Regions from separate parts of the Skermanella mucosa genome, predicted to be linked through region 1. Evidence: predicted binding sites of a transcription regulator. Region 1 holds the regulator's gene; each other region holds the start of a gene.

Region 1 (3,501 bases):
CGCTGGCCGGCGCCGTCGGCTCGATCCAGGCGATCGAGGTCCTGAAGGAGCTGCTCGGCATCGGGGACAGCCTGTCCGGACAGTTGCTGATGTACGACGCGCTCCACACCAGCTTCCACAAGGTCCGGGTCCAGCCCGATCCGGAATGCCCGCTGTGCGGACGGCATCCGACCATCACGGACCTGTCCGCGCATCCGTCCGGGCATGACGGAGCCCTGCCATGAGCGGGGCTTCGACGCTGTCGCTGGTGGTGTTCTCCGGCGGGTTCGACCGGGTCCACTACGCGCTGGTGATGGCGAGCGCCGCGGCGGCGACCAACCGCAAGGCCACCCTGTTCTTCACCGGCCGGGCGGTCCTGGCGTTGAAGGCCGGGGATGGCTGGCGCGGGCTGGACCCTGCCGACGACGGCTCGTCGCCGGAGGAGCGCAACGCCCATTTCGGCCGCAGCGGCCTCGCCGAGTTCGAGGAACTGCTGGAGGCCTGCGTCGCCCTGGGCGTGACCGTGATGGTCTGCGAGATGGCGCTGAAGGCGATCGGCCTGGACGCGTCCGCCCTGCGCGACGACGTGCCGGTGGTGACCGGCGGCGTCGTCACGCTGCTGAACGGGGCTCCCGGCGACGGCAACATGCTGTTCGTCTGAATCCGCCGGCCGATTACCGGCGGCGCCACTCTTCCCGGGTTATTTCCCAGATCCCGGCGGGGAAGCGGCCCGAGACGAAGCCCCTTTCGTGGATGCCGACCAGCCGCATGCCGTCGCGTTCCGACAGCCGGCAGGACCGCAGGTTCACCTCGGCCTTCTGGACCCGGAGGACGGGGCGGCCGAGGGTTTCGAACCAGAAATGCATGACGGCGGCGCTGGCTTCGGTCATCAGGCCCCGCCCCTGCCAGGCGGGATCGAGCCACAGGCCGCGATTATCGTCGAGCTTGTCCATCAGGCTGACGATGCCGATCAGCCGGTCGGGCTCCGCGCGGGGGCGGATCGACCAGTGCCATTCGGCGCCCCGCGCCATGGCGGGAAGTGCTGCGTCCCGGATATGGGAGAGGGCGCCGTCGGCCGGATAGGGCCATGGCACATGGTCGGCGAGGAACCGCACGATCTCCCACCGGGGGAACACGTCCTGGACCGCGCCGGCGTCGGAAAGCTCCAGCGGCCGGAGGACCAGCCGGGGCGTCTCCAGGACCGGGATCAGGCGGCGCCGCCCTTGACGTCGAGCGCGTAGCCCGCCGAGCGGACGGTGCGGATCAGGTCGTTGTCGTTTTCCTCGTTCAGCGCCTTGCGCAGCCGGCGGATATGCACGTCGACGGTGCGCGGCTCCACATAGACGTCGTGGCCCCAGACCAGGTCGAGCAATTGCTCGCGCGAGAAGACCCGGCCGGGATGCTGCATGAAGTGGCGCAGCAGGCGGAACTCGGTCGGCCCCAGATGGATGTCGCGGCCCTGGCGGCGCACCCGGTGGGCCGCCAGATCCATCACCACGTCGTTGAACCGCAGCATCTCCTCCGCCAAGCCGGGGCTGGCGCGGCGGAGCACGGCGCGCATCCGGGCGACCAGCTCGGTGGGGGAGAAGGGCTTGGCGATATAGTCGTCGGCCCCGGAGTTGAGGCCGCGGACCTTGTCCGCCTCCTCGCCGCGGGCCGTCAGCATGATGATCGGGATGTCGCGGGTCTTGGGGTTGCGCCGCATCTGGCGGCACACCTCGAGCCCCGACATCAGCGGCAGCATCCAGTCCAGCAGGACGATGTTGGGCGTCTGCTCGGCGGCGAGCAGCAGCGCCTCCTCGCCATCTCCCGCGGAAAGGGTGCGGAAGCCCTCCTTGTCGAGATTGTACTTGAGGAGCGTAACGAGGTCCGCCTCGTCCTCGACGATGAGGACGAGGGGTTTCAGCGCCGAATTCATGGGATGCCTTGTTCCAAACTAGTCCTGCGTTTCCGGCTCGGGGGTGACGACAGCATAGCTGCTTTCGTCACCCTTGGGGCGTTCCGTCGTCAGCGGGTGCCCGATCACCAGGAAATGGATCGTCTCGGCGATGTTGGTCGCGTGGTCGCCGATCCGTTCCAGGTTCTTGGCAATGAACAGAAGGTGCGTGCAGGGCGTGATGTTGCGCGGGTCTTCCATCATGTAGGTCAGGACCTCGCGGAACAGGCTGGTATAGAGGTCGTCCAGCTCCTCGTCGCGGCGGCGCGCCGCCACCGCCTTCTCCACGTCGCGCTCGATGAAGGCGTCGAGCACATCCTTCATGATCTCCTGGACCAGCCGGCCCATGCGGGGGATCGCGGCGGCCGGACGGACCGCCGGCACCTGGGCCAGGGCGATCGACCGCTTGGCGATGTTGGCGGCGTAGTCGCCGATCCGCTCCAGGTCGGCCGCGATCTTCAGCGCCGACACGATCTCGCGCAGGTCGGACGCCATGGGCTGGCGCAGGGCCAGCAGGCGGAGCGTCTCCGCGTCGACGTCCCGCTCGTAGCCGTCGACCCGGAGGTCGGACTGCATCACCTGGGCCGCGATGGTCGTGTCGCGGCGGACGACGGCCTGAACGGCCGCCTCCACCTGGGCCTCGGCGACGCCGCCCATCTGCGTGATCAGATTCGCCAGCCGCTGCAGTTCCTGCGCGAACGACTTGACGATGTGCTCGTTGCTCATGCGCCGCTTCCCTGAATTGCCCGATTATCCCGAATGACGTCCCGCCGATCAAGCCGGCGGGGCCGGCTCAGCCGTAGCGGCCGGTGATGTAGCCCTGGGTCCGCTCGTCGCGGGGATTGGTGAAGATCTCCTCGGTGTCGCCCACCTCCACCATGTCGCCCAGGTGGAAGAAGGCGGTGCGCTGGGACACGCGGGCCGCCTGCTGCATGTTGTGGGTGACGATCACGATGGTGTAGTTCTCCCGCAGCTCGTCGATCAGCTCCTCCACATGGGCGGTCGCGATCGGGTCGAGGGCCGAGCATGGCTCGTCCATCAGGATCACCTCGGGGCTGACCGCGATGGCGCGGGCGATGCAGAGGCGCTGCTGCTGGCCGCCGGACAGGCCGGTGCCCGGCTCCTTCAGGCGGTCCTTCACCTCGTTCCACAATCCTGCGCGCTGCAGGCTCTTGGCGACGATCTCGTCCATCTCCTCCCGCCGGCTGGCAAGGCCGTGGATGCGCGGACCATAGACGATGTTGTCGTAGATCGACTTGGGGAACGGGTTCGGCTTCTGGAACACCATGCCGACCCGGGCGCGGAGCTGGACCGGATCGATCGCCTTGTCGTAGATGTCCTGGCCGTCCAGCGTGATCAGGCCCTCGATGCGGGCGATGCCGATCGTGTCGTTCATGCGGTTGAGGCAGCGCAGGAACGTGGACTTGCCGCAGCCCGACGGGCCGATCAGCGCGGTGACCTGCCGTTCCGGGATCGCCAGGTCGATGCCCTTCAGCGCCTGCTTGGCGCCGTAGTACACCTTGACCTGCTTGGCATCCATCTTGTTCGCGACGCCTGCCAGCATGCCGGCGGCGGAGCGCGCCTCG
Region 2 (3,501 bases), 1.3 Mb from region 1:
AGGCCGGTGGCGGCGGTGTCGGGATAGAGCTGGGTGTCGCGGATCCGGGTCACCACCTTGTGGCCGACGCCGTCCAGGAACTCGTCCAGTCGGTCGGCCGACTTGGTCCGGGCGCGCAGCCGGTTGCCGACCACCGCGACCGCCTTCTTGTTCTTCGCGATCGGCTTCAGCTCTTCCAGCTTGTCCAGGAAGCGCCGGGTCGCCTGCTCGTCGAAGGTGCTGGGCAGCACCGGGAGCACGATGATGTCGGCCAGCTTGACCAGTTCCTCGATCTGCTTGGTCTTCAGCGCGGCCGGCGCGTCGATGACCAGACGGCCCGGACCCTTGGGCGGAGTCGCCAAGTCCTTGCTCCAGTCCAGCCCGGTCAGGGGGGCCGCGTCGGCCGGACGGCGGTCGACCCAGCCCAGGCTGGATTTCTGGCGGTCCACGTCGGCCAGCAGGGTATTCTGCCCGGCCGTCGCGAAGGCGGCGGCCAGATGGGTCGCGATCGTGGTCTTGCCGCAACCGCCCTTGATGTTGGCGACGAGGACTGTGAGCATGGTGGCGGCGATCCTATCCTAGCCGTTCGACGGCTTCGACCAGAAAGGCCTGGCCGAGGCGAAATTCTCCCAGTCCTGGACCAGCCGCGGCTCGATCTGCGCCACTCCGCGCGCATGCCAGCCGATCACCATGCCGCCGCCGATGCGCCACAGGCCGGAGCCGCCCGTCTGTTCGTTGGCCAGCCGGCCCATCAGGGTTTCGGCGGTGGCGACGTCGTTAAGGTGGCCGAGGTCGTCCTGCAGGGCGGCGAGCCGGCGCAGATACTTCGCCGTGGCCTTGTCGCCGTAGAGCGAACGGAAGAACTCCGCGGCGTAGCGCAGCTTCTTCAGGGAGATGCGAAGCTCGTGCCGCTGCTCGGCCCGCAGGTGGGCGAAGCCGGCGCCGCGCCGGCGCGCCTGCTTGTGCCGCTTGGCGAGCAGCCCGTCGGCCAGATCGGTGACCGGGGCGAACAAGCGGGCCGCCTCCTCCGACAGCGGCTGCTGGCGCCAGGAGCGCGCCTCCAGCCAGCTTCCCAGCTTGAGCAGCAGGGTGGTGTAGCGGGGCGACAGGATGGCCTCGCGCGCCCGCCCGTAGGCCCGTTCCCTGCTGGCCAGGGCCGCCTCGCGGAGCGCGGTCAGCGGGCCGCCCCGGGCGGCTTCCTCGTCCAGCGCGCCTTCGACCGGGGCCAGCAGGTCCGCCAGGAAGACGTCCCAGTCCCGCGCGTTGCCGAGTTCGCCGGCCAGCCACTTCACCTCGCCGGCCAGCCAGTCGTACTGGCCCGGCGGCACCAGCTTGCGGAACAGCCCCAGGGCGGAGCGCAGGCGGCGCAGCGCCACCCGCATCTGGTGGACGCCCTCGGGGTCCGCGCCCTTGAGCGCCGACGCCTCGTTCAGCACCATGTGGCTCAGGCAGTTGCGCATGATCGAGGCCAGCGCCTGCTCGGCGGTATGCTCCGGCGTCAGCAGCAGCTTCTGCGCCTTGACCGCCGACTCGGTCTCCCCCGCGGCCAGGGCGTAGCCGCGCTCCGCCTTGGTGCGGGTCTCGATCCGCAGCGGCGCCACGCCCGACAGTTCCAGCGCCAGGTCGAACAGGGCCTGGGGGTCGCCGCCTTTCAGCTCCAGCTCCAGTTCCGCCAACGGCATGACCTCCCCGCCGGACGTCCGGATCTCGCCCTGGTCGATGGCGACCTCGATCACGGTTTCGGAGCCGTGGCCCGCGACGGCGTTCAGCATCCGGACCTGCCGCTTGACGTGGCTGGCGAAGACCGGCAGCAGGTCGGCCTGGGTGACCGTACCCAGAAGGCGCAACGGCTCCTCGTCCGTCACGGCGGCGAGATCGGGTTCGGCGGTCGGCACCGCGCATTCCCACTCGCCCCGGCTGAATACGCCGCCGGCATGCTGGTTGGCGGCCTTGATGGTCTGGACGAAGCTGCGTCCCTGCTTGCGTACCCGCAGCGTCACGTCGCGGCTGCGCAACCTCAGGTCTTCGGTGTCGTAATAGACGCTTTCGAGGTTCTTGGCGGCCGGACGGCCCGCCGATCCGGCCAAGGCCGGGGAATTGCGGAAGCGGGGCAGATGCTGCGGTTCGACCCGCAGCTTCAGCTCGATCTCCTGGCTTGCCATTCTTTCGTATCTCTCAACCCGGGGCCAATGTCAGCCCCTGAGGTTTGTCATGAAACTGAAAACATTGGAAAACTTTATAGGAGACAGCCGATATACAAACAATATGTAATATTACTGTCATAAAAATGTAATAAACATGCTTTCGCCGGCAAGACGACGGCGGCGGAGTGCTGGTGTCGCCGTACCGCCGCCGATGCTATCACCGCTTGCGCAATACCACCACCTTGGACATGAACGCCAGCGTGGTTTCGACGACTTCAAGGCCGGCTTCGGAGAACAGCGCGCCGATGTCCTGCCGGATGTAGTCGTCGTAGTAAGGTTCGTAGAAGGCCAGCGGGAACAGGTCCAGCAGGCCGTCGTAATCCGGCCGGTCGCCCTTCTGAAGGGTTTCGACGAACACCAGGATGCCGTCCCGCTTCAGCACCCGCGCCATCTCGGCCGCGGCGGCGGCCCGCACCTTGCGGGGCAGTTCGTGGAACAGGTAGATGCAGGTGACCGCGTCGAAGGTCCCGTCCGGGGCGGGTATGCCTTCCGCCGCGGCCTGGACGAACCGGGTGCGGGACCAGGGGCTGAGCAGTCGCCGGGCCTGGCGAAGGTAGTTCGGGCTCAGGTCCAGGGCCGTGACGTCCAGCCGGGGGTAATTGTCCTTCACGAAGGTCAGGAAGCGCCCCGTGCCGCAGGCCACGTCCAGAAGCCTGCACTCGGAGACCCGGCGCTCCCGGAAATGGTGGTGGAGCGGCACCAGCGCCTGCCGGCGCATCGCGTCCGCGCCGCCGCCGAACAGTACCTCCACCTGATGGTCGTACAGTTCCGCCGAGTGGTCGCTGAGATAGCCGTCGGTCTGGTAGTGGAAGTTCTGCATATAATAGCGCGGCAGCTTCGCGCCCTCCGCCCGCCGCTCCTCGAAGACCTCGGTGGCGATCCGGCCGCGCCGCCGCCGCCGTACCTCCGGCAGGTCCTGGAAGAAGCGGACCGCGTCGCGCAGCACTTTGCGCGGCGGCTCCACCATGTCGTGGGGCATGCGGTAATAGCCCGCGTCGATGTTGGCGAAGTCGCGGCGCATCAGCGCCCGCAGGTCCGCAAGGATGGTCGCCCGGTCCGGCGTCTTCAGCCCGGCCGGTACCCGGTCCTTGGGAACGGCCCGGCCGTCAAGCTTGGCCGCCAGGAGGTACTGCCCGAAGAACCACGAGATGCGGGCGGTCTGGCTGAGGGCATAGGCCGCGCGTCCTGCCGGTCCGATCATGGTCGAAGCTCCGTCAACGTTGGCGATCATATCAGAGGTATGCCGGTTTGCCGCGGCGCCAAGGCAAGAGAAGGCAAGCCAAGTCGAGCGGGGCCCGGCCGGGCCGGGGAGGCGGGG
Region 3 (3,501 bases), 2.2 Mb from region 1:
TCGAAGATGCCGGTCTCGAACACGCCGAGCGGCGTCAGCGCGATGCCGGCTCCCGTATCGCCATCACCATCGCCGTCACCGTCACCATCCCCGATGTCGTCCAGCGAGTCCTCGCGGACCGACAGGTTCTGGATGCGCTCGTCCTCGGCCTGCGCGGTCTCGGCTTCGTCGAACGGGGTCTCGGCGAACTCGGCGGCCAGGTACTCGGCCAGGGCGTCCTGCTCGGTGCCGGGGTCGGCGAAGGTCGCGGCGCCCGGGTCGGTCGGCACGTCGGCCAGATCGACGCGGTTGGCGAACTCCGGATCGGCCTCGATGAACTCGGGGAACGGATAGCCGTCGCCGCCGTCCGCCAGGAAGCTCAGGGTCACCAGCCGGATGGCGTCCGGCGCGTCCGGGGCGACCTCGCCGTCGGCGACGACGGTCCGGGCCGGTTCGCCCTGGTCGTCCAGCAGCACGGCCGTGCGCACCCGCTCGCCGGCCGGCAGGTCCGGGTCATAGCTGAAGGCGACGCCGCCGACCTGGGCGAACTGGCCGGGAGTGGCGCCGGGGCCTACGGCGGCGACGCCGTGCTCCAGGGCGGCCTTGAGCTGTTCGGCCGTCACGGTCAGCGTGGTCAGGCTGTTGTTGAAGCGCAGCGCGTTGGAGATGTCCAGCTCGGAGACCTCGCCCGCCTCCTTGCCGGCTTCCGGGTTGGCCTGGGTCGGCAGCAGGGTGCCGTCATCCGCCACCGTGCCGATCGGCGCGCGGATGCCGCCGCCGTTCTTGATCGAGACCTGGACGTCCGGGTCGATCTCCCGCGCCGCCGCGATGTTGGCGTCGGACGACAGGTTGCCCAGGTTGGTCTCCTCCGTCCGGACATTGATCCGGCGGCCCTCCAGGAATACCGAGCTGAGGCCGAAGACGTTGCCGTCCTGGGCGTCCACGATACCCTGGACTTCTCCCACCAGGTCGCTGACCTCGCCGGCCGCGGTGCCCTCGGCGAATGGGTCGGCGCCGTCGTAGAGCGCCGCGACCTGCTCGTCCGTGGTGGCGATCGGGCCGCTCTCCTCCGGATCGATGCCGTCCGGAATCAGCACGCCCTCGGCGTCGAACTCGACCACCAGCCGGCCGACATAGCTGTATTCGCCGTCGGTCGAGACGATGGCGATCGGGTTGCCGTCCGCTCCGGTCGCGGTGACCGGGTAGGGGCCGGCAGCCTCGTCGCCGGGTCGGAGCGTGTCGGTGTCGTCGGCCAGGATCGTGTCGGACCCGCCGGCGATGATCACGTCCACGCCGTTCAACAGCGGTGCCAGACCCTGTTCAAGGGCGAGCTGCTGGAGATGGCTGACCAGGACGACCTTGGTGACGCCCTGGTCGGCCAGCCGGGCCGCCTCGGCATTGACGATCTCCGCCAGGGTGGAGAGGTCCTCGTCCGAGCCCTCGACCCCGACCGTGCCGGGGGAGGAGATCTCTGCGAGGCGCGGCGTGGTCAGGCCGATCACGCCGATCGGCTCGCCGTTCTCCTCGATGATGGCGCTGTTCGCGATCTTGGCCGGATCGGCGGTACCGGCCGCCGCGGCGTCCAGGTCGGTGCGGAAGCTGTCGGCGGTTCGGATCTCGTCCGTGTAGAGGGATTCGAGTCCGGAGCCGGTGAATTCCAGGTTCGACGACAGGTAGGGGAACTGGGCGCCCATCCAGTCGATCCCGGACAGCGGCGGTTCGCCGGCGTCCGGCGCCCCGGCGGCCACGCCGATGATCGAGGAGATGGCGTCCAGCCCGAGGTCGAACTCGTGGTTGCCGAAGGCCGAGGCGTCGAACCCGACCAGGTTCATCACCGAGATGTCGATGCGGCCCTGCGCCGGAGCCAATTCTTCGAAGCTCACATCGTCGGCATCGGCCGGCAATCCGTACAGGAAGTTGTAGGCATCCGCGAAGGCGGGACCCAGGTCGGGATCGGCGGAGGCGTTGAAGAAGGGGCCGGGAATATAGTTGTCGCCGGCCGACAGGGTGATGGAGTTTTCCTCCTCCGCCTCCAGGGCCTGCTCGATGGCGGCGAAATTGGGTGCCCGCTGGATCGCGTCGATGCCACCTTCCAGGTCAGAGGCATGAAGTATCTGGAGACGGAAGGTCTCGTCGGTGCTGATCGTGCTGGACATCAAGTAAGCCCTCCCTACGCCTGTATAATAAGTGCGGCAACCTGCGTGATGACACGGAGCCGCGATTGGCTGGGCGGACATTTTCAGAAAGCGATTTCAGTAATATTACAAGTCGATGATAATCGGCTTGGCTCGATTATTGGATTAATCCAAACGGCCTTAAAAATTTACATATAATAATATTAAAATAATAGGTTAATGTTCTTGTGTCGGCTCTCGGATCGTGGACTGGAGCACCATCGATTCCACTGTCCGCACCAGGCGTTGGCCAAGGTTCATGGGTCCGGATACCGCAGCCACCTCGTGGAAGGCGGCACCTTCGACGAGGTAGTGCGGGTCCGGTCGAATGTCGAACTGCCGAGCCGGCTCGTTATCCTCAGCCGGCCCTCTCCAGGCCGCACCAGCCCGCCATGAACAGGGCGAGGACCCGCGTCACGTCCCGCAGGCTGTCGAGCGACACGGACTCATCGATGCCGTGGATGCCGGCGGCCTCGGGGCCGTAGCAGGTGGCCGGCGTGTTTCCGTAGAGATTGAAGAAGCGGGCATCGGTGGTGCAGGTCGCGGCCAGGTCGGCCGGTTCGCCGCCGAGCACCGTCCGGTGGCTGTCGGCCAGCATGCGCATCATCGGGTGCTGTCGGTCGATCACGCAGCCCTCGGCCTGGAAGCCCCGCCACTCCACCTCGACCCGCAGCCCGCCCAGCTCCCTTTCCGCCTCGCGCACGGTTCCCAGGACGGCGTCGCGCACCTCGGCCGTGGTCATGCCGGGATAGAAGCCGATCCGGACGTCGATCGTGCAGCGCGACGGAACCGAGGACGTCCATTCGCCGCCCTCGATCCTGCCCAGGTTGAAGTTCACGGGATGGCGGTGGTCGGCGTATGCGGGATGGCGATGTCCCGGCTCGTTCCAGCGCTCCTCCAGCCGGCGCAGACGGTCCATCAGGGCGAAGGCGCTCTCGATGGCGTTGCTCCCGGCCGAGGTGTCCAGCACATGCGCCGGCTTGCCGGTGACGGTCAGGCGCACCCACATCACGCCCAGCTGCGCCGTCATGAGGGTGTGGTCGAAGGGCTCGGGGATGACCGCGGCGTCGGCGCGGTAGCCGCGGTGGAGGCAGGCCAGCGCGCCGTTGCCGGTGCATTCCTCCTCCACCACGGACTGGAGATAGACCGGCGCCGCCGGGGCGAACCCCAGCTCGCGGAGCGCCCGGAAGGCGGTGGTGTAGGCGGCGATCCCGGCCTTCATGTCGCCGGAGCCACGGCCGAACAGCCGCCCGTCGCGCACCACGGGCTCATAGGGCGGGTTGCTCCAGAGCTCTCCCGGTCCTTCGGGAACCACGTCGATATGGCCGTTCAGGATGAGCGAGCGCCC

What was found. Region 1 encodes PhoB, which activates phosphate uptake and scavenging genes when phosphate is short. Its sites were predicted from a motif close to TNTCATAAAACTGTCA; they were not measured.
Region 2: a site for PhoB is predicted at 2,257-2,272, ahead of JL100_RS23590 (CYTH and CHAD domain-containing protein). Genes of this name have one in related genera too.
Region 3: a site for PhoB is predicted at 2,230-2,245, ahead of JL100_RS10050 (choice-of-anchor I family protein). Genes of this name have one in related genera too.

Annotation. Positions count from the first base shown of each region.
Region 1 covers NZ_CP086106.1:6,392,000-6,395,500, reverse strand. Annotated here, with positions in the region: gene JL100_RS29725 (HesA/MoeB/ThiF family protein) at 1-224, shown strand, start outside; gene JL100_RS29720 (DsrE family protein) at 221-640, shown strand; gene JL100_RS29715 (GNAT family N-acetyltransferase) at 654-1,115, opposite strand; gene phoB (phosphate regulon transcriptional regulator PhoB) at 1,187-1,897, opposite strand; gene phoU (phosphate signaling complex protein PhoU) at 1,916-2,641, opposite strand; gene pstB (phosphate ABC transporter ATP-binding protein PstB) at 2,709-3,479, opposite strand.
Region 2 covers NZ_CP086106.1:5,070,618-5,074,118, reverse strand. Annotated here, with positions in the region: gene JL100_RS23595 (ParA family protein) at 1-539, opposite strand, end outside; gene JL100_RS23590 (CYTH and CHAD domain-containing protein) at 558-2,141, opposite strand; gene JL100_RS23585 (class I SAM-dependent methyltransferase) at 2,341-3,384, opposite strand.
Region 3 covers NZ_CP086106.1:2,232,708-2,236,208, forward strand. Annotated here, with positions in the region: gene JL100_RS10050 (choice-of-anchor I family protein) at 1-2,135, opposite strand, end outside; gene JL100_RS10055 (M20 family metallopeptidase) at 2,512-3,501, opposite strand, start outside.